DNA from 3 places in the Alteromonas sp. ABH4_454 genome. Region 3 is predicted to be linked to each of the others. Evidence: predicted binding sites of a transcription regulator. Region 3 holds the regulator's gene; each other region holds the start of a gene.
The links. Region 3 encodes FliA, which starts transcription of late flagellar genes. Its sites were predicted from a motif close to CTAAAGNTNNNNNNNNNNNNGCCGATA; they were not measured.
Positions count from the first base shown of each region.

Region 1: a site for FliA is predicted at 5,604-5,630, ahead of ACYX4W_RS09065 (flagellar protein MotY). Genes of this name have one in related genera too.
Region 2: a site for FliA is predicted at 4,550-4,576, ahead of pomA (flagellar motor protein PomA). Genes of this name have one in related genera too.

Region 1 is NZ_CM149972.1:2,075,770-2,086,231, forward strand. It holds gene ACYX4W_RS09040 (FecR family protein) at 1-307, shown strand, start outside; gene ACYX4W_RS09045 (TonB-dependent receptor domain-containing protein) at 408-3,479, shown strand; gene ACYX4W_RS09050 (bacterioferritin-associated ferredoxin) at 3,629-3,823, opposite strand; gene ACYX4W_RS09055 (peroxiredoxin) at 4,111-4,716, shown strand; gene rnt (ribonuclease T) at 4,791-5,426, opposite strand; gene ACYX4W_RS09065 (flagellar protein MotY) at 5,768-6,640, shown strand; gene glpQ (glycerophosphodiester phosphodiesterase) at 6,678-7,874, opposite strand; gene gloA (lactoylglutathione lyase) at 7,983-8,378, opposite strand; gene ACYX4W_RS09080 (SDR family oxidoreductase) at 8,595-9,305, opposite strand; gene cspE (transcription antiterminator/RNA stability regulator CspE) at 9,634-9,846, shown strand; gene ACYX4W_RS09090 (hypothetical protein) at 10,011-10,190, shown strand; gene ACYX4W_RS09095 (M20/M25/M40 family metallo-hydrolase) at 10,425-10,462, opposite strand, start outside.
Region 2 is NZ_CM149972.1:3,685,161-3,695,622, reverse strand. It holds gene thiL (thiamine-phosphate kinase) at 1-437, shown strand, start outside; gene ACYX4W_RS16150 (phosphatidylglycerophosphatase A family protein) at 476-976, shown strand; gene dxs (1-deoxy-D-xylulose-5-phosphate synthase) at 1,150-3,030, opposite strand; gene ACYX4W_RS16140 (farnesyl diphosphate synthase) at 3,063-3,953, opposite strand; gene xseB (exodeoxyribonuclease VII small subunit) at 3,983-4,225, opposite strand; gene pomA (flagellar motor protein PomA) at 4,627-5,388, shown strand; gene ACYX4W_RS16125 (flagellar motor protein MotB) at 5,388-6,317, shown strand; gene ACYX4W_RS16120 (class I SAM-dependent methyltransferase) at 6,445-7,701, opposite strand; gene ACYX4W_RS16115 (DUF1365 domain-containing protein) at 7,704-8,447, opposite strand; gene ACYX4W_RS16110 (NAD(P)/FAD-dependent oxidoreductase) at 8,444-9,709, opposite strand; gene ACYX4W_RS16105 (SDR family NAD(P)-dependent oxidoreductase) at 9,721-10,440, opposite strand; gene ACYX4W_RS16100 (nuclear transport factor 2 family protein) at 10,437-10,462, opposite strand, start outside.
Region 3 is NZ_CM149972.1:1,932,405-1,942,866, forward strand. It holds gene fliR (flagellar biosynthetic protein FliR) at 1-206, shown strand, start outside; gene flhB (flagellar biosynthesis protein FlhB) at 213-1,337, shown strand; gene flhA (flagellar biosynthesis protein FlhA) at 1,506-3,605, shown strand; gene flhF (flagellar biosynthesis protein FlhF) at 3,635-5,044, shown strand; gene ACYX4W_RS08420 (MinD/ParA family protein) at 5,050-5,916, shown strand; gene ACYX4W_RS08425 (RNA polymerase sigma factor FliA) at 5,913-6,644, shown strand; gene cheY (chemotaxis response regulator CheY) at 6,681-7,064, shown strand; gene ACYX4W_RS08435 (protein phosphatase CheZ) at 7,099-7,854, shown strand; gene ACYX4W_RS08440 (chemotaxis protein CheA) at 7,867-10,137, shown strand; gene ACYX4W_RS08445 (protein-glutamate methylesterase/protein-glutamine glutaminase) at 10,166-10,462, shown strand, end outside.

The DNA.
Region 1 (10,462 bases), 140 kb from region 3:
GACTGTTTTGGGTAAAGTAGAAGCCCGAGAAAGCATGTCGCAAGATGAAATTGATGATGATTTGGCATGGCAGCAGGGCATGATAGTTTTTAAAGGCGAGCCCCTTGAATCTGTGCTACTGGAAATTGGGCGATACACGCCAGTCCGTTTTCACATCTCTGACAATAGTTTGCGTAAGCGCAGAGTAGCGGGTTATTTCAAAGTGGGCGATATAGACGGCTTGCTGTCGGCACTTGAAAGCAGCTTTAATATTACCTATGAGAAAGTTACAGAAACCAGTATTGAGCTTAAGCTAGCGAAAAGTTAAATATTCTTTGATAGATAGGTGATATTAGTTATTCCCTATTGGCATCAATTTATTTAATGTGACAATATAACTAGAATAATAAGTACATCGATTATATATCTTGCATTACGGCAATTTGGCGATAAGTAGGCAAACCAAAAAAGCAATAAAGAAGCTGCGTGCCTTTGCGTGTTCGGCTAGTTGTATTTCGCGCAAAAGAACAGCGTGGCCTTCATACTTCTCGCTTGCAGCGCCCTTACATATTGCCTCGAGTGTATGTTTATTCTTATTCATAACACCGTCACTCTACGCGCAAGACGAGAGCGGTTCGACTCTCAAAAATCCTCAACCTTCTAAAACTCTTCCGGCATCAGCGCCCGATGCGTTTAGTTTCTCTATTCCAGCACAGAACGCTAACGAAGCCTTAACTGAATTAGCTAAACAAGCCAACACTACCCTTTTGTTTCCTTTTGATTTGGCGAAGAAAGTAACGACCAATGCGCTTAAGGGAACCTTTACCTTGAGTGAAGCATTAGCTCAGCTACTTGAGGGCACTGAATTAGCGGTGGTAGCCGATGAAAATGGGGCATTGAGTATTCGTTCCCGTGCATCGCTAACAGCACAAAGTAAACAGCCTAATGATAATGAACAGCCAGATGACGAGGGCACAAACGGGCTTGAAAAAATTGCTATCGTTGGCTCTCGTAACGCGCCTCGAAGCGCTGTTGACTCGGCAGTGCCTCTTGATGTTATTGGAGCAGATAAACTAAGTTCTCAGGGCAATAGCGACGTCCTTTCCATGCTAAGCGTTATGGTGCCTTCACTAAACGTGAACGACCAGCCCATCAATGATGCAAGTAGCTTGGTGAGGCCTGCTAATTTAAGAGGCATGTCGTCAGATCACACTTTGCTCTTGTTAAATGGCAAGCGACGCCATCGCTCAGCCGTTATCACATTTTTAGGCGGGGGGTTATCTGATGGTGCTCAAGGTCCCGATATATCCGTTATACCTGCTTATGCGTTAAAACAAGTGGAGGTACTGCGAGACGGGGCCTCTGCTCAATATGGATCAGATGCTATCGCTGGTGTGATCAATTTTGTGCTAAAAGATGACCGCGAGGGTGGGAGCGTTGCGCTTAAAGCCGGAGGGTACAGCGAGGGCGATGGCGAACTGTTTCAAATACAGCTTAATAAAGGCTTTGCGTTAGGAGAATCGGGTTTTTTTAATACCACTTTAGAATACCGACAGCAAAACGGCACGTCGCGCTCGGTACAGCGAGATGATGCCCAAGGGCTATTGGAACAGGGAAATAGCTATATCGCCTCGCCATCTCAAGTTTGGGGGGCCCTTGATGTTAACGAAGATATCAAACTTGCGCTCAATGCAGGTGCTGATATTTCAAAAACGTTCCATTTTTATAGTTTTGCGACCGCCGCGAGAAGAGAGATAAACGGAGGGTTTTATTTTCGAAATCCGCAAACTCGCGAAGGGGTATTTAGCCGAACGGATCCGAATACCGGCGAAAGCCGCCTTATTGTTGCTGATTTGGATGGGCTAAATAGCGGTATAGCGTGCCCTTCAATATCTTTATCAAATGACAACGTACTAGAAAACCCTGATTACCAACTTATCGCAGATAACACGACCTCACTTGGAGCAAATTGTTTTGCCTTTAATGAATGGTTCCCTGGTGGTTTTACTCCTCGGTTCGGTGGAACGATTACCGATGCTTCTATTGCAATGGGTATAAAGCAAGAATTGTCTTACGGGTGGGCGATGGATATCAGTGCCACCTTGGGCTATAGCGATATTGAGTACACTATATCGAATACGGTCAACCCTTCGCTAGGGCCGCAAAGCCCAACGACCTTTTCTCCAGGCGGGGTATCACAAGTAGAACGCACGCTAAACTTAGACTTTACTAAACTGATCCAGACTATTTTTGACGACCCCGTGAGCATTGCTGCTGGCGTTGAGTGGAGAAAAGAGACGTATTTTCAAAAAGCGGGAGATGAAGCCTCGTATATCGCTGGCCCTTTCGCTTTAGAACCACCGATAGGTTTAAGTGAAGGCTTCTCAATAGGCTCTAACGGTTTTCCTGGTTATCAACCTCAGTCTGCTGGTCACTGGAGTCGCAGCAATTGGGCTGTGTATGCCGACTTGGAATTTTACGCGACTGAAGATTGGCAGTTTGGTGTAGCAACGCGAGTAGAGCATTTCAGTGATTTCGGGTCAACATTTGATGGAAAGCTAAGTACGCGCTACACACTTAACGATATGTTTGCACTGCGAGGTTCTTTAAATACGGGCTTTAAAGCTCCGACTGTGGGCCAAAGTAATGTTATAAATGTAACTACTGCCTATGGCCTTAATGGCTTGGAAGACCAAGCAACATTGCCGCCAACCGACCTTATCTCGCAGCAGTTTGGGGCCACGCCGCTGACGCCTGAAGAATCAGTAAACTTTAGCTTGGGCTTGGTTATGCAAGCAAGTGACAACTTCTTTGCTACGCTCGACTATTTTAATATTCGCCTTACCGATCGTATCAGTACCACATCGGCCATTCCTTTAACCGAGGATGACGTTAATACGCTTGTTGCTCAAGGGCGTTTTGATGCGGCCCGATATAATTCCGCTAAGTATTTTACCAATGATTTTGATACCAAAACCCAGGGTATCGATTTAGTTGTAAACTACAATTTTGCGTTAAGCGACTGGTCAAACTCTGTGTTGGTCGCCTACAACTGGACAGACACGCAAGTTGAGCGTGTATCTCTGTACCCGGTGTTAAGCGATGGGGAAATAACGCTTCTGCCCAACTTAACTGAGGCTCGAATACGTATGTTAGAAGACAATCTCCCTGCTCATCGAGGGAGCATTACCTTAGAACAGTCAAAAGACGAATGGGCCTTCACTTGGCGTTTAAACTACTACGGTAAATTTTATGAAGATCATCTAGATGCTTCGGCAGGCTTGGATATTTACGGCAGTGCGCTAACCACTTTCGATGCTCAACTCGCTTGGAAGATTTTGCCTGATACTCAACTTACTTTTGGAGCGCAGAACTTATTTGACGCGTTACCAAATGAAAATCCGTTTCAAGGTGAGGTTGGGGCGCTTTATCCACCAACATCCCCTGGCGGTATTAATGGCGCATTTTACTATGCAGGTGTTGAATACAGCTTTAAATAGCTAATAGTATTGACGAAGCTAATTTAGGAAAAGTTGAGGGTGTCAAACCGAGCTTTTAAACATGGATAAAGCTTTAACTTCAATAGATAGGGTAAGCGTGTTCGGAAATAAGCCTGTGTTATTTAGCCTGATAGCCTTGGACTTTTATATTAGCCGACGTCTTTGAAGAGAGATTCGTCAATAATGGTTTGATCGATAATTTGTTGTGCCATATTGATGCACTTACCGCATTGTGAGCCAAGCTCTAAATGTTGACGTAACTCACGCATATTACCCACGCCGTTTTCTTCAACCGCCGCGCGAATGCTTTTATCTGTTACCCCATAGCACATGCAAACAAACATTAAACGTACTCCAAATGAATCTGTAAATGATAATAATTGTTATTCTTTGTTTTGGCAAGTAGGTAATGGCAGATTTAATAAACCGCAATTAGGTAACGACGGGGTAATGTCCGGGACAGTTTTGTTCTATGCTGTTCAGTTATTGGTACGAGCAGTAAAAAAACTCATTGTTTAATATTGTTATTTCCGTATTCGTACCTATTTTCTGGATAGGAAATTTCTCATCAAAGTGATTGCGCAATGTAATCACCTTTATTATTACAATCCAAATATAAATGGAGAGACTCATGAGTGTATTAGTTGGCCGTCCGGCACCTGATTTTACTGCAGCTGCGGTACTTGGTAGTGGTGAAATCGTAGATTCTTTCACGCTAAGTGAAGCTATTAAGGGCAAAAAAGCGGTTGTATTCTTCTACCCACTAGATTTTACCTTTGTATGCCCGTCAGAGCTTATCGCTTTCGACAAGCGTTATGACGAGTTTAAAAAGCGCGGTGTTGAAGTAATTGGTGTTTCAATCGACTCTCAGTTTTCACACAATGCGTGGAGAAATACCCCAGTAAATCAAGGTGGTATTGGTCCAGTTAAATATACTCTTGTTGCTGACGTAAAACACGACATCTGCCAAGCATACGATGTTGAGCACCCAGAAGATGGTGTTGCTTTCCGCGGTTCATTCCTAATTGATGCAGAAGGTATGGTACGTCACCAGGTAGTAAACGATCTTCCACTTGGTCGTAACGTTGACGAAATGCTTCGCATGGTTGATGCACTAGCGTTCCACGAAGAGCATGGCGAAGTTTGCCCAGCAGGTTGGACCGAAGGTAAATCAGGTATGGATGCATCACCTGAAGGTGTAGCTAAATATCTATCTGAAGAAGCAGATAAGCTATAAGCAAACCTGTTAAAAGATAATAGAAAAACAGCGCCTTTTGGCGCTGTTTTTGTTTACGGCGTTTATCGAAAAAACTATTCTTGATTTTCTACTGGCCAGCCACCTAAGGCCTTATAGCGATTTACCATATAGCAAAATAGCTCGGTGGTTTTCTGTGCATCGTAAAGGGCGCTATGCGCTTCATTTTGGTCAAACGATATCCCAGCCGCTCGACATGCTTTTACCAGCACAGTTTGACCAAGGGCAAGGCCCGCTAGGCTGGTGGTATCGAAGGAAACAAATGGGTGAAAGGGCGTGCGCTTTATATTGCAGCGCTCAATCGCAGCATTAACGAAGCTTTGATCAAAAGTTGCGTTATGAGCAACGATAACAGAACGCTGACAGTCTGCATTTTTCTGTGCTTTGCGAATACCTTTACATAAATCCTTCATGGCTTCGCTTTCCTCAATAGCACCTCGTAATGCGCAATTCGGATCAATGCCATTAAATTCTAATGCCGCAGGCTCAAGGTTAGCACCCTCGAAAGGATCTATATGATAGTGAAAGGTTTGGTCAGGATGCAGTACTCCTTCTTCATCCATTTTCACCGTAACCGCTGCTAACTCTAATAAGGCGTCAGTGCCTGCATTAAATCCGGCCGTTTCAACGTCGATGACAACGGGAAAATAACCTCGAAAGCGCTGGGAAAGAAGGGGCGGGTTGGCAGACATAAACACTCTTGTAAGACTAGGTTGCAGAAACTGGTTGGTCGCTTTTTATGCAAACCTACCTGCGAAACTTATTAGCACAGAGAATTATCGCAAGGATATCTTCGAGTTGCCAGTTTCAATTTGAAAACCGAGAAGATGAGAAGCGCTAATAGTACGAAACGCTAATGGTATTAAACGCTAAACTTTTCTACACTTTGGACGATAATCTTATTAACCATGAATTTTTCAAAACGTTCTATTTGCGGCTTAAAGCGAATGGGTACAATTTATGGCTCTTAAAGATTGGTGGGCGTATGAAAGGCCTACATTCATGTTAGTCTGACTTTCGTTATGGTGTCGAAATGGTGTCGAAATTAAAATATATCGCTTTATTGGGGATGGTGGGGTCGCTGTCGTCCCATGCTGCCATGCGGCAATATTCTGCAACCATTGAAAGTTCCAACTGGCGTATTGATACGGACACGCGCCTGCAGTGTACACTTAACCATGAATTGCCTGGTTACGGCGAAGCCATGTTCACTAGTTCTGCGTCGAAGCAGCTCAACATGGAATTTGAATTAGATATGTACATGCTGCCAAACAAGTTTGATGTGGCTGCGGTCTACTCTGTTCCGCCAAAGTGGATGCCGGGTGTGGCGCCAAAGACCATCGCGGATATGTCTATTCGAAAGCAATACAATGGCGACCTGCCGCAGGATGCTGCATGGACTATGCTGTCTGAGTTGGAGAAAGGCTTTTGGCCCACGATTTACTACCAAGACTGGTATAACAAATATGATCAAGTGAGTGTGGCATTAAACGCAAGCAACTTCTCAGGTGTGTATCGCGACTTTGTTAAGTGCGTGTCGAACTTGCTTCCCTTTAGTTTTGATGACATAGCCTACACAGTGTTGTCTTATCAGAACAACAGCACCGAACTTACTAAGTACTCGCAAAAGCGCTTAACTATGATTGGCGAATATTTAAAAGAAGACAGTGAATTGGAGCTTGTGCTTCTCGATGGTTATACGGACAGTTACGGTGGACGTTACAACAACGAACAATTGTCTATTCGAAGGGCCAATGAAGTAAAAAGCTATCTCACTACGCTAGGTGTACCTGAAGATAGGATCCAGCTGACAGGCCACGGTGAAAAACGTCATATCGCGCCAAACGATACGCGGGAAAGCCGTGCACAAAACAGACGCGTAGTGGTACGACTATCCAAGTCTTAGGCGCTTGCTAAAGCGCCTTAAACCCGTTTAACTTGCGTTAATTTGTTTTGTCTCGCCAGGTTAATACAGGCACTAAATGGTCGGTGAAAACGCCATCAGCTCGCACTACCTTGTGCAATACATCTAAAATTTGTTCTCCAGACATGCCCGCTGGAAGCGCATCCTGACGATAAGTGTAGGGGTGAATGGTAAGTTCATTATTGTGAGCGTACTGAACCCAGCTTGCTGCTTCTACTTTCCCTTTAGCCATCGCCTCATTATCCATTAAATGGCCTAACCAAGGGCCTATGCCGTTTGCATACTTCGCGACTTGCTTCATGCCATCTTGTGTACGCAGCCAATCGTAGTCGGTGTCGCTCTCTCCCCAATCGTTCTCGCCAATCAGCATAACTACTTTGCCCTTATAGCCAAGGGTTTCACGAATACGCTTGACCTCGTTAAAGTCAAAGCACTGCAGGTAACTATTGCCGTTTTCTCCCGCAAAACCGTAGTTATTTAATGTGTCGATAACTATCTTACTGGCATCAATACCTTCAGCAATGTGAAAAGCAGGGGACTTTACTTCTGGGTATACGCCTACAGACGTGTCGAATTGGCGATTAAGTTCGCTGATTAGCTCAAAGTGTTCACTTAACGTGGCCACTTTAAAATTAGCCTGGGTGCCGCGGTACCTACTTTTAAAAACTTGCTTCCCGGCACTGTTAGCACGTTCATGTACCTGCAATGCTCGTAGTTCTTCGAGGGTAAAATCACGGGCATAATAACGTCCGTCCTTTCGGTGACGCGCTGGAAAAATTTCTTCTACATTAGTGACTGTCTCTAAGTGAATGTCGTGCAGTACCACCGGAATGTCATCTTTGGTTATAACAACATCCTGCTCTATAAAGTCAGGACGCAGCGAGAACGCTAGCGTGGCTGCTTCAAGGGTGTGTTCCGGCAAATAGCCAGAAGCGCCGCGATGGGCGATAACGGTAAAATGCGGTCTTTCGCTAGTGGTATGTTCTGCTTCAGCTTGCGAGGTTTTACTATTCGTAGCATCAGCTGCAAACGTACTCTCAGAGGCAAGGGCACCTGTAAATAGCACCACCAAAGCAGGTAGTAACGATGCCAACCTGGTCGTATATCTATTGCGAAACCTAGCATTGCCCTTTAATAGCAACTTAAGCTTGTTCGACGAACCCGCTACAGCCTTGCTTACACGGTTTAAAGAAAATAATAAGCGGTTACCTAGCATGTGACTGCCACTCCATGTGTTTACTTTTATCGCCTTCTTACTTATGCCGTACATTTCACAGAAAGCTTATGTTACAAGCGCTTAAAAGATATTGGCGACGTCCTGCTGCTATAGTGAAATAGACTTATTTTGAATAAGCTCTATGGCATACCCATCTGGATCGCGTGCAAAAGCGATGACGGTAGAGCCACCTTTTACTGGGCCAGGTTTACGATACACCTCAGCGCCATTTGCTTCTAAGTTTTCACAAAACTGATAGATGTCGTCTACTTCAATGGCGATGTGGCCGTACGCGTTACCCTTATCGTAGGTGTTGTCACCCCAGTTATAAGTAAGCTCTAACACGGTGCTATCGGTCTCTTCTCCATATCCTACAAAAGCGAGGGTGTACTCATACTCTTTGTTTTCTGATTGTCGAAGAAGGCGCATGCCCATCAATGAGGTGTAAAAGTGAAGTGACGCCTCTAAGTTTTCAACTCGAAGCATGGTGTGAAGCATTCGCATAACTATTTCCTATTCGAACCATCAGAATTACCCGATGGTACACTGCATTGTAAGTGTGCGTTTGCAGTTGCTACATGTACGCAGAACTCGAGCCACACAGAGCCCCATTCACACGGCTCCCTGCAGAGCACTTTCGTTGGTCAACGCAAACGACACACCATGATAATGGGGAAATGTTAACGCTTTAAGACAGTTTTACCATTCCACTTAAACGTATTAAAAACCCCACATGCCGATATTATCAATTTTAAGTCTACGTGGTTGGCTTAACAGATAAACCACTATTTTTCCTAAGTCTTCGTTTTGAATCAGACCCTTGTCTACTTTCTCTGATCCTGTTTTCTGTGACTGAATTAACGCAGGGTTGAGTGAGTGAACGTGAATGCCATAAGGTCGCACTTCCTCTTGAAGAGCTTTCCCAAGCCCCACCAATGCGAATTTCGACGCGCAGTAAACGCCCGCATTGGCATATCCATTTAGTGCCGCCTGAGAGGCAATATTGATAATGTAACCTTCTCGATTTTCAATCATATGGGGCACTACTTGCTTACACATAAGGAAGGAACCTTTTACATTGGTATCCATCACTTCGTCCCAATCGTCTTCACTGGTTTCCCAGATGAGCGTTTCTTTACCAAAACCACTGTTATTGATAAGAACGTGAAGTTCGCCAAATGTATTTTTAACTTCTTTTACGAAACTTGCTACTTCATCACTTTTTGATACATCACATTTCGCCCCAATGACCTTACCGGGAAATAGCGAATCTAATTGTTTAACTGTCTCGCTAATCGTTTCTTCAGTGCGTCCGCAAATAGCTACTTTCATTCCTGCATCTAATAGAAACTGAGTTATAGTTTTACCCAGCCCCTTGCCGCCACCTGTCACAATGGCGGTTTTACCCGATAATAAGTACATGTCTGTCATAATTAAAACCTAGCGAAAAAAGAATAAGATTAACTGAGCTGGTATTGGCGTTATACAAACATACGTATTCATTGTGGGCCCAAATGATAAGCTCGCGTTGCAATGCTTAAAAAATAATCCCGAATTAATTGGACATGGCGAGTAATTACCTGTACTGTCTCGCACGCTCTAGATATGTTTTATGCTTTACCTAATACTGCGCTGTACCTTTCTTTATACCTTCAAATTGAAGTGCTAGATAGATATACAACTGCTTTACTAGCTTAGTTATGTCTATTGCTATTCGGTGGCTTCCACCATTACATCAATTTTTTAAAAGGTTATTATTATGTCTAATTCTGTAAACGGTACAGTTAAGTGGTTTAACGAAGAAAAAGGTTTCGGTTTCATTACTCCTGAAGCTGGTGGCAAAGACGTATTCGTACACTTCCGTTCAATCACTTCTGACGGCTTCAAGACTCTTGCTGAAGGTCAAGCGGTTAGCTTTGAAGTTGAACAAGGCCAAAAAGGCCCACAAGCTGCTAACGTAACAGTTCTTTAAGACCTGTAAGCAAGCTTAGGGTTATTTCTCTTATTTGAAGTAACCCGCAAAGATGGGCTCTTTTTCACGTAAAATGTGAAAAGAGCCTAATTTTCGTTTTTAGATTTCTTAACCCAACCTGCGAGGAATTCAAAACAAACAACATTAATAAAGAAGTATTTAATATGCAATTTCAAAACTCTATCTCTACCATTAACAGCCTTATTCCAGGTGCGTTAATTTCAAATATCTCCATAAATAAAACAGCTGTTGCCTTCAAACATGCGAACACCTATCGACATGTTCAATTATCATCGAGACAAGAAGCAAAGCGATTTATTGATCAGCTTATTCAAGAGAGCTAATTAAGTTCTAACTACCCATTCTATGCTTTCGTGCTTAATAACAAGCGCTTAAGAAACTTTATCGCTGTATAGTCAATAATGATGCTAAAAAGCTAAAAGGTTATAGGTCTTGCGTGTTCAGTCGTGCAACTGCGTCGTATGTATTAAGCGCTGTAAATAATGGTGCTGTTGCAAGAGAAGCATTGGCTAGTACGGGTGTGTACTAACCAACGTCATTATATAGATAACCTGTGGTTATTGTTTGGCTTTTAAGTCGACATCTGAATCTGCTA
Region 2 (10,462 bases), 1.8 Mb from region 3:
GTGAAGCGAAAGACGTTTTGGTTAATCGCCATTACTTCCCAACGCCTCGTGTTGCGGTGGGTACGGCGATACGTCGTATTGCAACGTCGTGCATTGATATCTCTGATGGCTTGATTTCAGATTTAGGGCACATTTTAAAAGCGTCTAATTGCGGTGCGAATGTTCATGTAGATCGTTTACCGTTATCACGAGCACTAACAAGTGCAGTTACGCCTGAGCAAGCTATTGAATATGCATTATCCGCTGGCGATGACTACGAACTTATTTTTACTGTAAGTGAAGAGCAGCGCGGTAGCCTTGAAACTTCGTTGGCAAGTACGAATGTAAAAGCCACGTGTATTGGCCAATTAACCGGGCATAGCGGTTCACTTTCGTTGCTAAAAGATAACGAAAAGTATACGCCAGCTAATGCATCTGGCTACGAGCACGCCTTTTAGGCAAACTACATCTTACAATAGTGAATAAAGGAAGAAGCATGCAGGCGGAATATCGCGCTAGAGTGAGTCTGAAAAATCCTGTTCATTTTCTCGCACTCGGTTTTGGTAGCGGGCTTGTTCCTTTTATGCCGGGTACATTTGGCTCTCTTGCTGCACTACCGCTACTTGTAGCATGCAGCCAGATTTCTGTGGTTTCCTTCATCGCGCTTACGCTGATATTTTCAGTGGTAGGTATCTATCTGTGTGGCAAGACTGCAGACGATATGCAGGTACACGATCACGGCTCTATTGTGTGGGATGAAATAGCGGGCATGTTTATCACCTTTCTATTTGTACCTATCTCAGCGTCATCTTTACTCGTGGGCTTTGTTCTGTTCAGACTTTTCGACATCTTAAAGCCTTGGCCAATAGGTATTATCGACAAGCGCTTACACGGCGGTACAGGCATTATGCTGGATGATATTCTTGCTGGTGCCATGGCGTGTGGCTGTTTACATTTATTAATGGTGTTCTGGCCAGCAGCTCTGGCGTTGTTCTAGCTAAAAGTGAAGATTCAAGGCCGCTCTCATAGATTGGCTACAGAGAGAAGTTAGGCAATAAAAAGACAGACAATAGCGAAATGCATCACGAAAAAGCCCGCAGTTTGCGGGCTTTTTAATCTCTAACTTAAACGAAAAGCATAATAGTCGCTTTTACAAAGCTAGCTTTATAGCTAATTGGCTATAAAACTATTTGCTGCAGCAATAATTCCTTCAGCATCTAAGCCATGCTCTTTATACATTTCCTGTTGTGTACCTTGCAGAATAAAGCTATCAGGCAGACCTAACATTTTAACTGCCTTAAGAACACCATTTTGCTGCAAGTGTTCAAGCACCGCACTACCTGCACCACCCATAATACAGCCGTCTTCTAACGTGATAAGTGCGCTGTGTTCATTTGCAGCTTTTAAAACGGCATCGCCATCTAGTGGTTTTATAAAGCGCATGTCAATAACCGTTGCATCAATAGCTTCTGCAGCTTCAAGCGCGTAGGGCAGTAAGCAGCCGAAATTCAAAATAGCAACACTTTCAGGTTTAGCTTTAGCGGTTTCTCGACAGGTACGTGATTTACCTATTTCAAGTTCCGTCATCGCCTCATCTGGTGTAACGCCCATGCCAGCACCGCGAGGGTAACGAACAGCAGCCGGCTTTTGTAGCTTATGGCCTGTATAGAGCATTTGACGACATTCATTTTCGTCTGAAGGTGCCATAACGACCATATTTGGAATGCAGCGAAGGAAAGCAATATCAAACGCACCTTGGTGAGTAGGGCCATCGGCGCCTACAATACCCGCTCTGTCTATAGCAAATAATACCGGTAAGTCTTGAATTGCCACATCGTGAATAAGCTGATCGTAAGCGCGCTGAAGGAACGATGAATAAATCGCAACAACCGCATTCATACCGTCTTTGGCAAGACCGGCGCCAAAGGTCACAGCATGCTGTTCGGCAATGGCAACATCGAAGTATTGTTCGGGAAAACGCTGAGAAAACTCAACCATGCCAGAACCTTCACGCATTGCAGGTGTTACAGCCATTAGTTTTGGGTCTTGGGCGGCCATATCACATAGCCATTTTCCAAAAATAGCAGAGTAGGTTGGGGCAGAGGGCTTCGATTTTGGCAGAGCATTATCTGCCGGATTAAATTTTGGCACCGCGTGAAATTTAATAGGGTCTTCTTCAGCAACGGCGTAGCCCTTACCCTTCTTTGTCACAACATGTAAAAGCTGGGGACCTTCAAAGTTACGCATATTGCGAAGGGTATCGACTACAGCGTTTACATCGTGACCGTCGATAGGACCGATGTAATTAAAGCCTAACTCTTCAAAGATAGTACCGGGCACAACCATACCTTTAAGGTGCTCTTCTGCGCGGCTAGCGAACTCTTTAATAGGTGGTACGTTGCTTAGTAGCTTTTTGCCGCCATCCCGTATTGAGTTGAAAAAGTTACCCGTTAGCAAACGGGCTAGGTGGCTGTTTAACGCCCCTACGTTTTCAGATATAGACATTTCGTTGTCATTAAGTACAACCACCATGTCTTTTTTGATATCACCTGCATGGTTAAGGGCTTCAAATGCCATACCTGCGGTCATTGCGCCATCGCCGATAACGGCCACCACTTTGCGGTCTTCACCTTCTTTTTCTGCCGCTACCGCCATACCCAGCGCGGCGCTAATCGATGTGGAAGAATGACCTACGGCAAAGGTGTCATAGTCGCTCTCAGGCGGCCATGGAAAAGGATGCAGGCCATTTTTTTGACGAATGGTACTCATGCGCTCCGCACGGCCAGTGAGAATTTTATGAGGATAGGCTTGGTGCCCTACGTCCCACAACAAACGGTCAAAAGGTGTGTTGTATACATAATGTAACGCGACAGTAAGCTCTACCGTGCCTAAACCGGAAGCGAAGTGACCACTGGTTTGGCTTACGCTATTAAGTAAGTACTCACGCAACTCATCGGCGAGCTCGCGTAATTTATCCTGGGGCAGCTGCCTCAATTTTTCAGGTGTTTGCGCAAGCGCAAGCGTTGGGTAATGTTGGAGATCTAAACTCATGTACTTATTATCTTTTTCAACATGGCGCGTGGCTAATGGTCACGTTTCACCAAAAGCTCGCTAAACGCAATTAAACTGTCGGTATTGTAGGGTAAACGCGTCAATGCTTGAAGTGCATTATCGTGAAGCATTTCTAATTCTTGTTTAGCGCCAGCCATTCCAAGCTTGGCGGGAAACGTGTTTTTACCCAATGCTTCATCTGACCCTGCCGGTTTACCTAATTTCTCGCTGCTGCCTTCAACGTCTAAAATGTCGTCTTGAACTTGAAAAGCTAGCCCAATGTCGGCGGCATAAGCCATTAAATCAGTTTTAGTTTGTGGCAGTAAGCCTTCACTGACAATAGCGACCATTTCAACACAGGCCTTCAGCAAAGCCCCAGTTTTTAGTTTGTGAAGCTGTTTCAGTTCTTCTATCGAGATGGCTTGACCTGTACTGGCTAGGTCAATAGCCTGGCCACCACACATGCCTACGTAGCCAGCACTTTTTGCGAGTACAGACAATAACTGACCACGCTTCGTTTCGGCGTACGCACTTAGTGGCGCATCGGCTAACACCGTGAATGCGAGGGCTTGCAGCGCGTCGCCAGCTAAAATAGCTGTAGCTTCATCAAAGGCAATATGACACGTTGGCATTCCGCGACGTAAATCATCATCGTCCATGGCTGGTAAATCATCATGAACTAACGAGTAGGCGTGCACGCACTCGATAGCCATGCTTATAGCCATCTGATCTTTTTTGGGCACGTCTAGCGTGTTTCCTACAACCTGCACTAGTAGTGGGCGCATGCGCTTGCCACCTGCAAGCAATGCGTGACGCATTGCATCTTTAAGGCGCGGTGCGTAATCGGGTAAATCATCAATTAAGGTAAGAAGGGATGCATCAGTTTGCTGTTTCACTTGCTGATGCAAAGCAGAAAAATTCATAGGTCGCCTGTAAGTTAAAAATGAACGTTTTACGGCTGTTCACTTTCAGGAAGAGTCTGAAGCGTTTCTTCGCCTTGTTCACTAAGCAATATTTTTACTTTTTGCTCGGCGTTTTCAAGTGATTGCTGGCCTTGACGAGATAACGCTATGCCTCGTTCAAATTTTTCCAGTGCTTTATTAAGAGGCAGATCACCGTTTTCCATTTCGTTAACGATAGCTTCTAGTTCTGATAAAGTTTCTTCAAAAGACGCTGATGCTTTTTCTGTCGTCATAAAAACACTCAATACATTGGCCAAAATACGTGTACCGCGCACATTAACCGAGGGCCGCACAAGGGTCAAATGGTTTGTCCGTATATCGCCTATATCACAGTAATATAGCTTTTTTTTCATGCAGACTGACCACGTTGAATAGGAAGATATTGTGCTATATTCGAAATAAGTGGCTACATTACTTTAAATAGTAGGGTGCATGCGTGTTCTGACAGGTAAGCGAACGCTGTAAGCAAGGACGATGTATAGCAAACCTTTGAACAGGGTTTTTTAAAGTCACACTTAATAAAAAACAAATAAATATGATATTTTTCAATAATGTCGTTTTAGTATTTTTATCCTTTGCCGATAGAATATTTGTACATTAACAGCACTGACTGCGCATAAATGGGGAAGAGTGAGTGGATTTAGCAACCGTCATAGGTATGTTGGGCGCCATTGGTTTCATAGTTATGGCTATGATTCTAGGCGGCAGCTTAGGCATGTTCATCGACGTCCAATCGATATTGATCGTGTTTGGTGGGACTTTATTTGTTGTCTTGTCACAATTTACTTTAGGTCAGTTCTTCGGTGCAGGTAAGATTGCTGGTAAAGCATTCATGTTCAAGATTGAATCACCAGAAGAGCTTATTGAGAAAATCGTAGAGATGGCGGATGCGGCGCGAAAAGGTGGCTTCTTGGCTTTAGAGGAAGCGGAAATCTCTAACGAGTTTATGCAAAAAGGTGTCGACATGTTGGTGGATGGGCACGATATCGAAGTGGTCAGAGAGACACTTGCTAAAGATATTTCTATGACGTCAGAACGACATGATTTTGGTGCCTCGTTTTTTAAAGGTATGGGCGATATTGCACCCGCCATGGGTATGATCGGTACCTTGATTGGTTTGGTTGCCATGCTGTCAAACATGGATGACCCGAAAGCTATCGGCCCGGCAATGGCGGTAGCACTACTCACCACGCTGTATGGCGCTTTTTTCGCCAACGTTATCTGTTTGCCAATAGCATTCAAACTTTCTGTGCGAGCAGGGGAAGAAAAGCTCAATCAAAGCCTTGTTCTTGACGGTATTGTCGGTATCGCTGACGGTCAAAACCCGCGAGTTATTGAAGGCGTACTGAAAAACTACCTTGCTGCAAGTAAGCGTGGAAGCGCAGAGGAAGAGTAATGGCCGAAGAAGAATGCCCAAAATGCCCCCCCGAGGGGCTTCCAGCTTGGATGGGAACCTTCGCAGACTTAATGTCACTGCTTATGTGCTTCTTTGTACTTTTGCTTTCATTCTCCGAAATGGACGTACTTAAATTTAAGCAAATAGCTGGCTCAATGAAGTTTGCATTCGGTGTACAAAACAAAATCGAAGTAAAAGATATTCCAAAGGGCACTAGCGTTATAGCCATGGAGTTTCGCCCGGGTAAACCCGACCCAACACCAATTGAGTCCATTCAGCAGCAAACCAACGAAATGACCCAACAAATGCTAGAGTTCCAAGCTGGAAACGAGGACTCGGCCGGCGGCAGGCAAAAGCAGCGTGGCGAACAACGGGGCGGTCAGTCTCAACAAACGGCTACTGAGTCATCTTCATCCGCTGAGCAAAGTACAGACCAATCTCAAATGGCTGAGTTGATGAAAAAAGTGGCCCAACAATTAGAAAAGCAAATTTTAGATGGGTCGGTAGAAATGGAGTCGCTGGGGCAGCAGCTTACTATTCGTATTCGCGAGAATGGTTCGTTCTCAGCAGGGTCTGCTTTCTTGCAGCCACAATTTCAGCCCGTATTAAGAAAAATTGGTTCATTGTTAGCGGATGTGCCTGGAGAAATCGAGATTTCGGGCCATAGTGACGGACAGCATATTGCCAATGAGCTCTATCGCTCAAACTGGGATTTATCATCACAACGGGCAGTAGCGGTGGCCGAAGCTATGCGGACAGCGCCTGGGTTTGATGAAAGCCGTATGTCTGTGGTTGGCAAAGCTGATACTAATCCTATCGTCGAAAATGCCACGACCGCGAGTGATAGAGCTAAGAATCGCCGAGTGGAAATTAATATTAACCAAGGTAAACCAATGATATCCAAACCTATATCAGTGGTAGACGATTAAGCGGTACTCTTTTGAATTACAATATCCACTAAAAAGCGGTGCCATATGGCACCGCTTTTTGGTTTAAAATTGCTTGCTGGGTACTCATACCAATCCGCATAGATAATTACCTACCCAGCAACGACAATCAAACTCTAGCTAGTTCTTCTCTGTACTGAGGTTTAGATATAACAAGTTGTACAGTGCTAATGGTTCTTTCTAAAAAGCCACCTTCGCAGTATTTGAGGTAATAGGTCCACATACGCATAAAGCGTTCGTCGTAACCATCATTCAATAATTCATCTTTCGCCGAGATAAATGCTTCATACCAATGGTTTAGCGTTTTTGCATAGTCCACACCAATGTCATGTAAGTCACGGATCATCATATTCGTGTACTTTTTAAGGTGTGCATTTAACTGGTATTGCGATGGTAAAAAACCACCCGGGAAAATGTATTTCTGTATGAAGTCTACGCTCTTTGAGTAGCTGTCATAACGTCTATCGTCGATGGTTATCGACTGAAGTAACATAAGTCCGTCGTCTTTCAAAAGAGAAGCACATTTTTCAAAAAAGTTTCCTAAATACTCTTTGCCAACCGCTTCAATCATTTCAATGGATACTAGTTTGTCATATTTACCTTCAAGCAAACGATAATCTTTTTTAAGTAAGGTAATTTTACTTTCTAATCCTTCCCGTTCAATCCAATCTTTCGCCCATGCGTGCTGCTCTTCTGAAATAGTCGTGGTGGTGACACTGCAGCCGTAATGTTTCGCAGCATAAACTGCAAGGCCGCCCCAGCCAGTACCTATCTCTAAGAGGTGGTCTGCTTCGGTAAGTTGTAATTTGTCACAGATGGCTTTCAGTTTGTAATTCTGCGCGTCGTTTAGCGTTGCATTCGGGTCAGGGTATATAGCTGATGAATACATCATTGTCGGGTCAAGAAACCGGGTATAAAGCTTATTACCCAAATCATAATGCGCTTCAATGTTCTTTTTAGCTTGGTCTTTTGTGTTTCGACGCGCAAAATGCTGAATTTTATTAATGGGCATGGTTAGCCACTTAAACTTATTTTCCCACTCATCAAGGGTGGGTAAGTTTCGTGCGAAAATCCTTACTACGGCTGTTACATCGTCACTGTCCCATAACCCGTCCATGTACGCCTCGCCAGCGCCCACACTGCCGCCAAGTAATAACTGTCGATAGGCTTGCACATTTTTGATATTTACTGTAGCGCGCAAGTCACTTTCGTCTGTGCCGAAACGCGCCACGACATCGCCGTTTTCTTGAATAGTTAAGCGACCAAATGGAAGCTGATTTAAACACTTCAAAAATAGTGTTCTACAAGTTTTATCTACAAAAGAGACCTCTGAGGTGGTCAGTAGTACAGATTCACCGAAAGACATTGTTATTGTTCCTGACTCTTTTCTGGGTGTGTATATAGTGGCGTTCGTTTCAGCAATAGCTTAAGCGCGTGCCAATAAATTCCGGCCACGGTTTTTATCGTCATACTGGGTATACGTTTAAGTGCGGCAGATAGATTCGCATTATCTAAAGTAAATTTAGTCAAATTAATCCCAGCGCTAAATTCTTTGTCTTCTCTTACGCAATCCATCGCTAAAGAAAGTCTAGACGAAGGCTGGGAAATCGACCATTTATAGGTCATATCCATAGGGTTAAAAGGCGACACGTGAAAAGCCTTAGGTGTATCGGCTTGGCTGTTTAGGTTTACCAGATAGTGATGGCGCTCATTCCAAGGAGTATTGCTAACCTCAGCAAGCATATGAGTATATTTACCCTCAGCATTGCGAAGGTAATAAAAGTTAACTGGGCTGAAATACAGCCCCCACATGCGTAACTGACCTAGCATAAAAACGTCGCCGCTTAGCGCTTTACCATCATTTAATTCGGTCATTCTTTGCAACACGGCTTGTTTCAAAGAAATGGAAGGGTCACCTAGATAGTCTTCTCGCTTGAATCGAACTCGTGCTTTGGTGTGCGCGCTAAAATACTTCAGCGTATCCGATAGCACTTTCAGTTCCTCACTTTCCAGTTTTAACCAAAACAGATAAATGTCGTAGTCAAACTTGTGTTGGGTAGGCTTGAAACGTTGATGATATACCTTGCCTTTATATATCGCGCTTTCTATCACAGTGTTTCACCAAAACGAGCACAAACGTCTAGTGCACTGGTAACGCCGTCTTCATGAAAACCGTTGTACCAGTATGCGCCACAAAAATGTAAATTATCTACGCCGCAAATCTCACTTCTACGTGACTGCGCTTCAACCATGTTGGCACTGTACTGAGGGTGAGCGTATTGATAGCTTCGCAAAATACTCTTGTTGTCAATTTCAGGCGTATTATTGAGCGTTACGCAATACGTATTCTCCGCTTCTAATCGCTGGAGAATGTTCATATTGTAGGTGACAGAAGCGGGGCGGGCTTCCTCGCTTGCATCCTCTTTTAAGCTGTAGTTCCAACTTGCCCACGCTAACTTTCTCTTTGGTAATTGGCCTGTGTCTTTGTGCATGACTACATCATTTTCCGCAAAAGGAATATTGCCAAGGATATCTCTATGCAGTGAAGTAGGGGAATGAATCATTTTTAACGCTTGGTCGCTGTGACACGCAAACACGACATGATCGAACGTCGCAACTGCACCAGATGAATCAGTAACTTCCCACTTATCATCGCGTTTGGCCACAGAAACTACAGCCGTAGATAATTTAATTTTAGACTCAAATGGTGCAACCAATGGCGGTATATATTGGCTAGAGCCACCTTTAATCGTGTACCACTGTGGTCGGTCGGTAATATTGAGCAGGCCGTGATTATTAAAAAACTGCAAGAAGAAGGTTAATGGAAACTTCCTCGTTTGTTCTAGGCTACTAGACCAAATAGCGGCACACATAGGTAGTATATAGTAGCGCGCGAAATCGTCGCTTAGCCCTAATTCTTTAATAACATCTTCCAGCGTTAACGAAGACGTGTCGCGCTCTTCAGCCACCATGGCTTTACACGCTTTATTGAACGTCAGTATGTCTTTAACAATGCGCCAAAACTTAGGTCGAAGAATGTTACGTCGCTGTGCAAACAAGCTGTTTAAGTTATTACCATTGTATTCTAAGTTTGCTTTTTTACTCATAACAGAGAAGCTCATCTCTGTTGGTTGGTAGTCAACGTTTAGCTGAGTAATAAGCTTAATGAAGTTAGGGTAGGTCCAGTCATTGAAAACGATAAAGCCGGTATCAATGTGATGAGTCTGACCATTATCATCGATTTTCTTTGTTGCCGTATGACCACCAATGTAGTCATTCGCTTCATAAACTGTGATGTCGTTCTGTCGGTTTAGAAGGTGTGCGCAGGTTAACCCTGAAATACCTGTGCCTATGATGGCAATCTTATTATTCATTTTTACTTCTCTTATTGTTTTTCTCGCATGGCCAAGGATAGGCGTCTTTGAATTGGCGTAGGCAATATATGCATAAAGCGTAGGATAAACCCAAAGAAACGAGGGAAGAAAACGGTTTGCTTATTATTTTCTATTCCTTTAAGCATAGCTTCAGCGGCTTCGTCAGCGCTAATTTTCATCGGCATTTCAAAGTCGTTTTTGTCAGTCAAAGGTGTTTCAACGAACCCTGGTGAGACTGCCTGTACTTTCACGCCTTTATGGTGAAGATCGACTTCTAAGGACTTCGTGAAGTAGTGAAGGGCAGCTTTACTAGAGCCGTAGGCCTGAGTGCGTGTGAAAGGTAATAGACGAGCCATACTGTCGACTATGACCAACTTGTCGCCATCTTTCAATTGTGGGAGTAGCGCGTTAACACAGTGAACTACGCCAAAGAAATTAGGCTCGAAAACTCGGCGGAACATGTCTGGCTCGAAATCTTCAAGGTCTACATATTCACAAGTACCAGCATTGAGTACAGCAATATCAAACCTAACATTTGCTAATGCTCGCTTCGTATCTTCTAGATCTGACACATCAAACTGACAACCGCTAATATTGCTATATTTGCTAAGTTCATCAAGGGCTTCTTTGTTTCTTCCACAAGCAATGACACTATACCCATTATCGGCACACTTGATTGCTAATGCTTTACCTATTCCAGATGTTGCGCCAGTAATTAAGATACTCTTCATTTTGCCAGCTTCCCTTTTATCT
Region 3 (10,462 bases):
TGTCACTACTTATTGTGAATTTAGCATTTGGTGTAATGACCAAAGCTGCGCCGCAGCTAAACATTTTTAGTATTGGTTTTTCCATTGCTCAGGTAATGGGATTACTGATTATCTGGATAACGCTAGATAACTTTACTGCGCACTTTGAAACCCAATGGTTTAGAGCCGAACAGTTTATGTGTGAACTATTGAACATTTGTGGTTAGGAAAAAATGGCAGATTCAAGCGAAAAAACAGAAGACCCCACGGGGAAAAAACTCGATGATGCCCGAAAAAAAGGGCAGCTGGCCCGTTCCCGTGAACTATCCACAACTTTAGTGCTTATTGTCAGCGCCTTCATGTTTTTGTTTGTGGGCAGTTGGATTGCTGAATCTGTTTTCAAGCTTACCCAGCGAATGTTTATTCTCTCTCGCGACGAAACTTATGATACTACCCACATGTTCGGCGCTTGGGGGGAAGCCTTTTCGGCAGTAGGTCCTGCCGTGCTGCTTTATATGGTGGTTGCCATGATAGCCGGCATCTATGGCTCTATTGCACTTGGCGGTTTTAATTTTACCTGGGAAGGAGCAAAGCCTAAGGGCTCCAAGATGAGTCCAATTCAGGGCTTTAAGCGAATGTTCGGTATGAACGGCTTAGTTGAGCTATTAAAATCCATCGCTAAAGTTGTGGTTATCATCAGCATGGCCATAGGAGCGCTGTTGTTCTTCGAAGATGAAGCGCTGCATTTAGATATGGAGCTATATCCGGGAAACATCTTTCACGCGCTCGACATGCTTAAATGGGCGTTTCTTATTCTAGTATGTGGCATGATCCCCATTGCACTCATCGATGTGCCTTATCAAATGTATAAGCACAACAAAGAAATGAAGATGACCAAGCAAGAGGTTAAAGACGAACGGAAAAATGCAGAAGGCGACCCTATGGTAAAAGGTCGTATTCGTCGCTTGCAGTATCAAGCAGCAACTAAGCGCATGATGCAGGATGTACCACAGGCAGACGTGGTAGTAACCAACCCTACTCACTTTTCTGTTGCCATTAAGTATGACGAGCAGGGTATAAGAGCCCCAGTTGTGGTGGCAAAAGGAGCTGATGAATTGGCTATGCATATCAGAAAAATTGCTACCGCCAATGACGTACCCTTAATACCTTCTCCTATGCTCGCTCGTGCCATCTTTTATTCGACAGAAGTCGACGATGAAATTCCGAACGCCTTATTTATGGCGGTAGCACAGGTGCTAGCACACGTTTATCAGCTTAAAGCACATAGGGCAGGTAAGGGGAAGCGCCCTAAACCACTTAAACGAGATTTGCCTATCCCTCCAGAATACCGTCGCTAAGTATCTATATTTCTGGTTTTTTTTAGAGGGCCTATTTATACCTTTCGCATAATTTTTAGCTCTACTGGTGTACTTAAATGCCGCTTCGTATAAAGCTGGCACGTTAGTTGAAAACTCTATTGAAGATTTACATAAAGCGTCAATTTTCTGATAGAGAGACACCCAGCCATGCAGTTATCCGGTTATCTTCAGCGATTCGATAAAAATCAGCTGCAAAATTTTACCAGTGGTTTAGGCGCGCCTATTGTCCTTTTGGCAATCATGGGAATGGTAATACTACCCATGCCGCCGTTTTTACTCGACGTATTGTTTAGCTTTAATATTGCGCTCTCTCTCGTCATTATTTTGGTAGCGGTACTCACCCAACGACCTGTGGATTTTGGTATTTTCCCACTTGTACTCTTAATAGCGACAGTTCTGCGTTTGGCGCTTAACGTTGCGTCTACGCGGGTTGTATTACTGTACGGCCACGAAGGGGGAGATGCGGCAGGTAAAGTGATTGAAGCCTTCGGTGCTGTGGTTATCGGTGGTAACTATGCTGTAGGTATTGTTGTCTTCGCTATCCTTCTTATTATCAACTTCAAGGTAGTAACCGCAGGTGCGGGACGTATTTCAGAAGTAAGTGCTCGCTTTACCTTGGATGCTATGCCAGGTAAGCAGATGGCAATCGATGCCGACCTTAATGCAGGCTATATCGACCAAGACCAGGCGCGTCAGCGTCGCGAAGAAATAACCGCAGAGGCTGACTTTTACGGGTCGATGGATGGTGCATCAAAGTTTGTAAAAGGCGATGCGGTTGCCGGCCTTTTTATCATGCTTATCAATATTGTTGGCGGGTTATTCATTGGCATGATTCAGCACGGCCTTTCATTTGGAAATGCCATAGAGATCTACACTATTTTGACCATTGGTGATGGTTTGGTGGCGCAGATACCTTCATTGCTACTTTCGGTAGCAACAGCGATTATCGTTACTCGAGAAAACGAAACCCAAGAAATGGGTAAAGAGATCCGTGGTCAACTAGGAAATAATCAAGCGCTTTATATAGCATCAGGCGTGCTTTTCGTCATGGGTATCATTCCGGGTATGCCTCATATCGCATTCTTGGGTTTTTCATTTTTGATTGCGGGCTTTGCATATTGGCAGACAGTTCAAGCTAAGAAGAAAGCTGAAGAACCTCAATTGCCAGAGAACATTTCAAAAGATGAAACTGTTGCACCTGAAGTTAAAGAGCTGGGATGGGACGACGTTCAGCAGGTGGATACTATTGGTTTAGAAGTGGGCTATCGCTTAATTCCGCTTGTTGATAAATCTCAAGGTGGTGAGTTGTTGACACGAATTAAAGGCGTACGTAAGAAACTATCGCAAGAGCTGGGTTTCCTTATTCCACCTGTTCATATACGCGACAATCTAGACTTAGAGCCTAACACTTATACCATCGCTATGCTCGGCGTCACAATTGGCGATTCCGTTATAAGTCACGACGAAGAGCTTGCCATTAACCCAGGGCAAGTGTTTGGCAAGCTAGAGGGGCGGGCTACTAAAGACCCTGCTTTCGGGCTAGACGCGGTGTGGATTAAGCCTAATAAGCGCGAGCACGCGCAAACGCTTGGATACACGGTTGTTGATGCCGCTACGGTTGTTGCGACTCATCTAAGTCAGTTACTTTCAAATAACGCCTATCAGTTACTTGGGCATGAAGAAGCGCAACAGCTTCTAGATATGCTGGCCAAACAGCACCCTAAATTGGTCGAAGGTTTGGTGCCCGATATTCTGCCGCTTAGTACCGTTGTGAAAGTGCTGCAAACCTTACTATTTGAAGGCGTGCCTATTCGCGATATGCGCACCATCGTGCAAACGCTTAGCGAGTACGGCACACGGAGCCAAGACCCAGATGTATTGGTGTCTGCGGTGCGTATAGCACTCAAACGTTTAATCGTTCAGGAAATTACTCAGGGGGCAAAAGAGATACCTGTCATAACCTTGGCGCCAGAGTTGGAACAGATGTTGCACCAGTCCCTTCAAGCAGGTGGCGAAGACGGTGCTGGTATAGAACCAGGTCTGGCAGACAAGCTGCAGAAATCATTGCAGCAAGCCAGTCAGCAGCAAGAGTTAGAGGGAGAACCTGCAGTACTCCTTACCTCAGGCATGCTACGACCCGTGCTGTCTCGCTTCTTAAAGTATTCTGTTGTTGGGCTGCATGTTCTTTCATACCAAGAAGTGCCTGATGACAAACAAATAAAAATAGTCAGTTCGGTCGGTCAATAATCTGACACTGGGTGATTGGAGAGGTTGCAATGAAAATTAGACGTTTCTTCGGCAAAGATATGCGTGAGGCGCTAAGCCAAGTTAAAGCTGAGTTGGGCAGTGATGCAGTGATCATGTCAAATCGCAAAGTCGCTGACGGTATCGAGCTTGTAGCAGCCTACGACAAAGAGCCTGAAGCCAAGCTTTTCACGCCTAAGGCGGCACCACAGACCGCTGCTAAAACGCCTGGCCAAAAGGCTGTGCCTAGCTTAAGTGAAATTATTGGCGACGATGGCCCTGATAGCTTAAAAGCCTTGCTGGAAAAGCAGCATGGTGGAAACCCAGTTGCAGAAAGTTCTGCACAACCAGCACAGCCAATGTCAGCGAACGCTAAGCACGCCAACGAAATTGCATCTCACTTAGATTTTTCAGAAGCGTTTATCGACGATCTTGAAATACAGTCACCACAACAAGATGCTATCGAGCACCAGGCTTTTCCAGAGCATCAAGCGTCAAGTATGGGTGAAACTCCTGTATCCCAGTCTGCTGAACTAGCTCAAATTAAAGAAGAGTTAGCTTCACTTCGCGACGTATTGCAGTATCAAGTTGCTGACCTAATGGAAGCGAAGAACAAGCGTCAAAAACCTGTTCATCAATACTTGGTCACGCGATTAACCGATATGGGTTTGAGTAGTGCACTAGCAACTCAGCTGATTAGCTATACACCGGCTCATTACAACGAACGTGACGCGTGGGTATATCTTCTTAACCTATTGGCTAATCGCATAAATGTTACCGGAAACGATATACTAAGCTCACAAGGTGCCGTTGCATTAGTCGGGCCTACTGGTACAGGTAAAACAACCACGGTTGCAAAGTTGGCCGCCCGCTACGCGCAAAAATACGGTGCAGAATCGGTAGCTATGATAACTATTGATACGTATAGAATTGCAGCCTATGAGCAACTAGCGACATACGGAAAAATTATTGGCTGTACTGTGCGAAAAGCGCAAACTAGTGAAGAACTAGCAGATTTATTGTTCCAACTTCGTCATAAGCGACTAGTATTGATTGATACAGCAGGTTTTAGTCAGCGTGATAGTCGATTAATTAAGCAAATTAAGCAGTTCGACAATGGTCAAATGCCAAAAGTTAAAAAATATTTGGTAGCGCAAGCCAATACGCAATATCCGGCTTTGCAGAGAATCATTCAAGCGTATGACGATATTGAACTAAGTGGCTGTATTTTCACAAAGTTAGATGAGTGCTACTCTTTAGGAGAGGTACTTAGTGCAGCGGTTGAATACCAACTACCGGTTAGTTATGTCACCGATGGTCAAAAAGTGCCTGAAGACATTAAGATTGCAGAAGCGAAATCTTTAGTTTCCGCTGCTGCAAAGCTTTATAAAAAGTACGGTTTGAATCATACTAGTGGTAACAACGCAATTAAAACAGCATAAGCAGTATGATTGACGATCAAGCGAGTAGCTTAAGAAAAATGAAGCAATCACGGTTAATCAAAGTAATCGCCGTCACCGGTGGTAAAGGTGGCGTCGGTAAAACAAACATTACGCTTAACACTGCTATCGCCATGGCGAAGCAGGGCAAGCGTGTAATGGTTCTTGACGCGGACCTTGGTCTTGCAAACGTAGATGTGATGCTAGGCCTGCGAGTTGAGAAAAACCTATCTCACGTACTCTCTGGCGAGTGCACGTTGGACGAGGTTTTAGTAACCGGCCCCCACGGTATTAAGATTGCGCCCGCCACATCTGGCACGCAGTCAATGGCGGAACTCTCACCCACACAGCACGCTGGCTTGATAAGAGCATTTAGCGAGCTGCGTTCTCAAATAGACGTATTAATAGTCGACACCGCTGCTGGCATTTCAGATATGGTTTTAAGCTTTTCTAAAGCTTCCCAAGATATCATGGTGGTGGTTTGCGATGAGCCAACATCACTAACTGATGCGTATGCGCTGATAAAAATCCTTAACCGTGAGCACGGTGTTTTTCGCTTTAAAGTTGTGGCCAATATGGTTCGCGATGTACGAGAAGGTCAGGAATTATTTAGCAAATTAAGTAAAGTGACAGGGCGTTTTCTCGATGTTGCACTAGAATTAGTGGCGACGGTGCCATTTGACGAAAATATTCGCAAAGCAGTGCGTAAGCAAACAGCTATTGTTGATGCTTTTCCAGGCTCTCCTGCAGCCGTAGCGATAACCAAGCTAGCAAACAGGGCGCTTACTTGGCCCATTCCGGCGCAGCCTGGAGGTCACTTAGAATTTTTCATTGAACAATTAGTTGCAGAAAAAGCCGTAGGAAGTCAACGTTGAACAGCAAGGCAGCCGCTTATCAACAGCAAACAGATAAATCGCAGTTAGTCGAAAGACATGCGCCCCTGGTTAAGCGTATTGCGCACCATTTGATGGCGCGCCTGCCTGCGAGTGTACTTGTTGATGACCTTATCCAATCAGGCATGATTGGTTTGTTAGAGGCTGCTCGAAACTTTGATGGGTCAAAAGGCGCAAGCTTTGAAACCTTCGCAGGTATCCGCATTCGCGGTGCCATGCTGGACGAAATACGCAAAGGTGATTGGACGCCACGTTCTGTTCACCGAAATGGTCGCGCAATAACAGAAGCGATATCTCAGGTAGAAAGTGAAACTGGGCGCGACGCACGAGATTCCGATATTGCTGACAAGCTTAATGTGAGCTTGCAGGATTATCACCAGATGCTCAATGAAGTAAATGCCGGGAAGTTGGTCGGCATTGAAGATTTAGGTGTGTCGGAAGATGTGATCACTACCGAGCAAAGTCGAGGCAGTGATGCACCGTTAGAAGATTTAATGCAGGGCGCATTTCAAAAAGCGCTGGCCCATGCAATAACGACATTACCCGAGCGAGAAGCGATTGTTCTTTCACTTTACTATGACGAAGAACTAAACTTAAGAGAAATAGGCGAGGTTCTCGACGTAAGTGAGTCGAGAGTCAGTCAAATTCATAGTCAAGCCATGTTAAAACTCAAATCACGAATGAAATCGTGGCAAGCTGACGAAGAATAGAAATTAAAAACAATTAACCCCTCAGTGGAGGCTATTTTGGACAAAAGCATGAAAATTCTCGTGGTCGATGACTTTTCAACCATGAGACGTATCATCAAAAACCTACTCAAAGACTTGGGTTTTGCCAACATTCAGGAAGCGGATGACGGAAGCACTGCATTACCTATGTTACAACAAGGCGATTTCGACTTTGTTGTTACTGATTGGAACATGCCTGGTATGCAGGGTATAGATTTGCTCCGCGCGATTAGAGCCGATGACAAACTTAAGCATTTGCCAGTACTTATGGTGACCGCCGAAGCGAAGAAGGAACAGATCGTTGCCGCCGCCCAAGCGGGTGTGAATGGTTACGTCGTTAAACCTTTCACCGCGGCAACGCTTAAAGAAAAATTAGATAAAATATTCGAACGTTTAGGTTGATCCAGACGCTCACCAGATAAATGAGGTTTACTGGATGTCAACGAATGTAAACGTTCCAATATCGTTAGAAGAAGCAAAGCAGCTTGTCACTTTTCTCGAAGAAGGTGACAAGGCTTCAGCTAACGCACTACTTGAAGCCGTCTCAATGAAAGAAAACGTTGAGCTATTCGCTGAAGTAGGCAAGTTAACGCGTCAACTCCACGACGCATTAAACAACTTTCAAATAGACGACCGCATCAAAAATCTAGCTACAGACGATATCCCTGATGCCCAGTCCCGCCTTACCTACGTAATTGAAGAAACCGAAAAAGCTGCTAATACTACTATGGATGCCGTTGAGGCGAGTATGCCCATCGCTGAACTGCTATCGGAGCGGATCGAAAAGGTTATGCCAGAGTGGAAAAAGCTGATGAACCGCCAAATCGAGTTGGGTGAGTTTAAGGTTTTATGTGCAGACTTAGACGAATTGTTGGAAGACGGTTCGAATCAGTCGGCTAAACTTACACAGTTACTTACAGAAGTTTTGATGGCACAAGGTTATCAAGACTTGACTGGACAGGTTATTCGTCGCGTTATCGACTTGGTTAAAGAAGTCGAAGATAGCCTTGTAAACATGCTTACTATGTTTGGCGAACGGGACGGTGCAGAACAAACTAAACCTTCCAGCGTTAAGGCCGATAAGGTTGATGGTGTAGAGGCAGAAGGCCCAATTATTGATGCTGACAAACGAGATGACGTCGTTTCAGGTCAAGATGATGTAGATGATCTTCTGTCTAGCTTAGGTTTTTAGGGGAGCGGGTGCATGTCGTTTGATGTTGACGAGGAAATATTACAGGACTTTCTAGTTGAGGCTGGAGAGATACTTGAACAATTACAAGAACAGCTCGTTGATCTTGAGAACAATCCTGAAGACGCGGACTTGCTTAACGCAATTTTTCGCGGCTATCACACAGTAAAAGGGGGAGCGGGCTTCCTTTCTCTTACTGAGTTAGTTGAAATTTGTCACGGTGCTGAAAACGTTTTTGACGTCATGCGCAATGGCCAACGAACGCTAACGCCTGAGTTAATGGATATCATTTTGCAAGCCACTGATGTGGTGGTTGAAATGTTTGAGAGAGTAAAAGCACAAGAGCCGCTAGAGCCGGCGGATGCTCACCTCGTCGACCTGTTACACAAACTCAGTCGCCCAGAATCTCCAGATGAAAACATTTTCGACAATGCAAGTGCGCCCGAGCCAGAAGTTGTCGCGGCTGAGCCCGAGGTCGTTGCAGAAGAGCCGGAACTAGCTATAGATGAACCAGTGCCAGCAGCGTCAGATACCAGTGAAAGTAGCGGTGGTATAGAAGAAATTACCGAAGATGAGTTTGAGGCTCTCCTTGATGAGCTTCATGGAGGTGGTGCTCCAGGACAAGCTGCATCAACCAATACAGAAGCCGCCAAAACGGAGCCTGCGCAAACGTCAGCACCAGCGGCGAGCACTGACAGTGATGACATTACTGATGAAGAGTTCGAAGCACTGTTAGATGATCTGCACGGAAAAGGTCAGTTTGGTGGGGACGAAAAAAGTGCTCCAGAACCAGTATCAGCAGCTGCTCCGGCAAGTAGTGCCGGAGATGAAGAAATTACCGACGATGAATTTGAAGCACTGCTTGATCAGCTTCACGGTTCTGGTCAAGGTCCAACTAAACAAGGCTCTGCTCCAGCGGCCCCTGAACCTCCGGTAGACAAAGCGGCTACCGAAGCTGTTCAAAAAGCAAAGCAAGCCGCGTCGAGTGCCCCGGCTGCGCCTAAGGCGAAGCCAGAACCCAGTGCAGCGAGCCCAGCTAAAACGAGCAAAGCAGCTGCGCCAAAAGCGCCTGCCAAGAAAGATGATAAAAAAGGGGCTCCTGCTCCACCACCTGCTGAGACAACAGTACGTGTAGACACTAAGCGTTTAGACCAAATTATGAATATGGTCGGCGAACTCGTACTCGTTAGAAACCGACTGATAAGTTTGGGGATCAACAGCAACGATGAGAGCATGTCAAAGGCCATTGCTAATCTAGATGTAGTGACTGGAGACTTGCAAGGTGCGGTAATGAAAACCCGCATGCAGCCTATCAAGAAAGTGTTTGGCCGTTTTCCTCGCGTTGTACGTGACCTGGCTAGAAGCTTAAAGAAAGAAATTACCTTAGATCTTGTAGGTGAAGAGACAGACTTAGATAAAAACTTGGTTGAAGCATTGGCCGACCCGCTCGTGCATTTGGTGCGAAACTCTGTCGACCACGGGATAGAAATGCCTGATGATCGTGCAGCGGCAGGTAAGCCTCGCATGGGTACGGTTCAGCTATCAGCATCTCAAGAGGGCGACCATATTCTTCTTACTATCGAAGACGACGGTAAGGGTATGGACGCCGAAAAGCTCAAAGAGATCGCAATTAGCCGCGGCGTATTGGACGCAGACGCAGCAGCACGCATGTCTGACGTTGAAGCGTTTAATCTTATTTTTGCACCTGGCTTCTCTACTAAAACCGAAATCAGCGATATTTCAGGTCGTGGTGTGGGCATGGACGTGGTTAAAACCAAGATTAACCAGCTCAACGGTACCATCAATATCGACTCGCAGTTAGGAAAAGGTACACGATTAGATATCAAGGTACCGCTAACGCTCGCGATTCTACCTACGTTAATGATTGTTGTAGGAAAACAGACCTTTGCGTTACCATTAGGTGCGGTGAACGAAATAATAAACATGGACATCAAGAAGACCAATACGGTAGATGGCCAGCTAACAATGATAGTTCGTTCGAAAGCAATTCCGTTGTTCTTCCTTGGTGAATGGTTAATCCGAGGCCCCAAAAATATAAATAAAGAAAAGGGGCATGTTGTTGTGGTGCAAATTGGTACTCAACAAGTAGGGTTTGTCGTAGACGCGCTGATAGGCCAGGAAGAAGTGGTTATTAAACCACTCGATGCATTGTTGCAAGGTACGCCTGGTATGGCTGGCGCAACAATTACTTCAGACGGTGGAATTGCATTAATTTTAGATGTTCCTAGCCTGCTCAAACGGTACGCGCGTAAACCTATAAAGTAAGGCGATGAATTAACAGGAATGATAATCCATGGTCTTTAAAGTCCTAGTCGTGGACGACTCGACTTTCTATCGCCGTCGAGTAAGAGAAATTCTCGAAGGAGATAGAGAGCTTGAGGTTGTAGGTGAAGCAAGAAACGGACGTGATGCATTAGACAAGGCGGAAGCTCTTAAGCCTGATGTAATAACAATGGACGTTGAAATGCCTGTTATGGATGGTATTTCCGCCGTTAAGGCAATTATGGATAAACGTCCTACGCCAATTTTAATGTTTTCATCATTAACGCATCATGGCGCTCAGGCAACGCTAGATGCGTTAGAAGCAGGC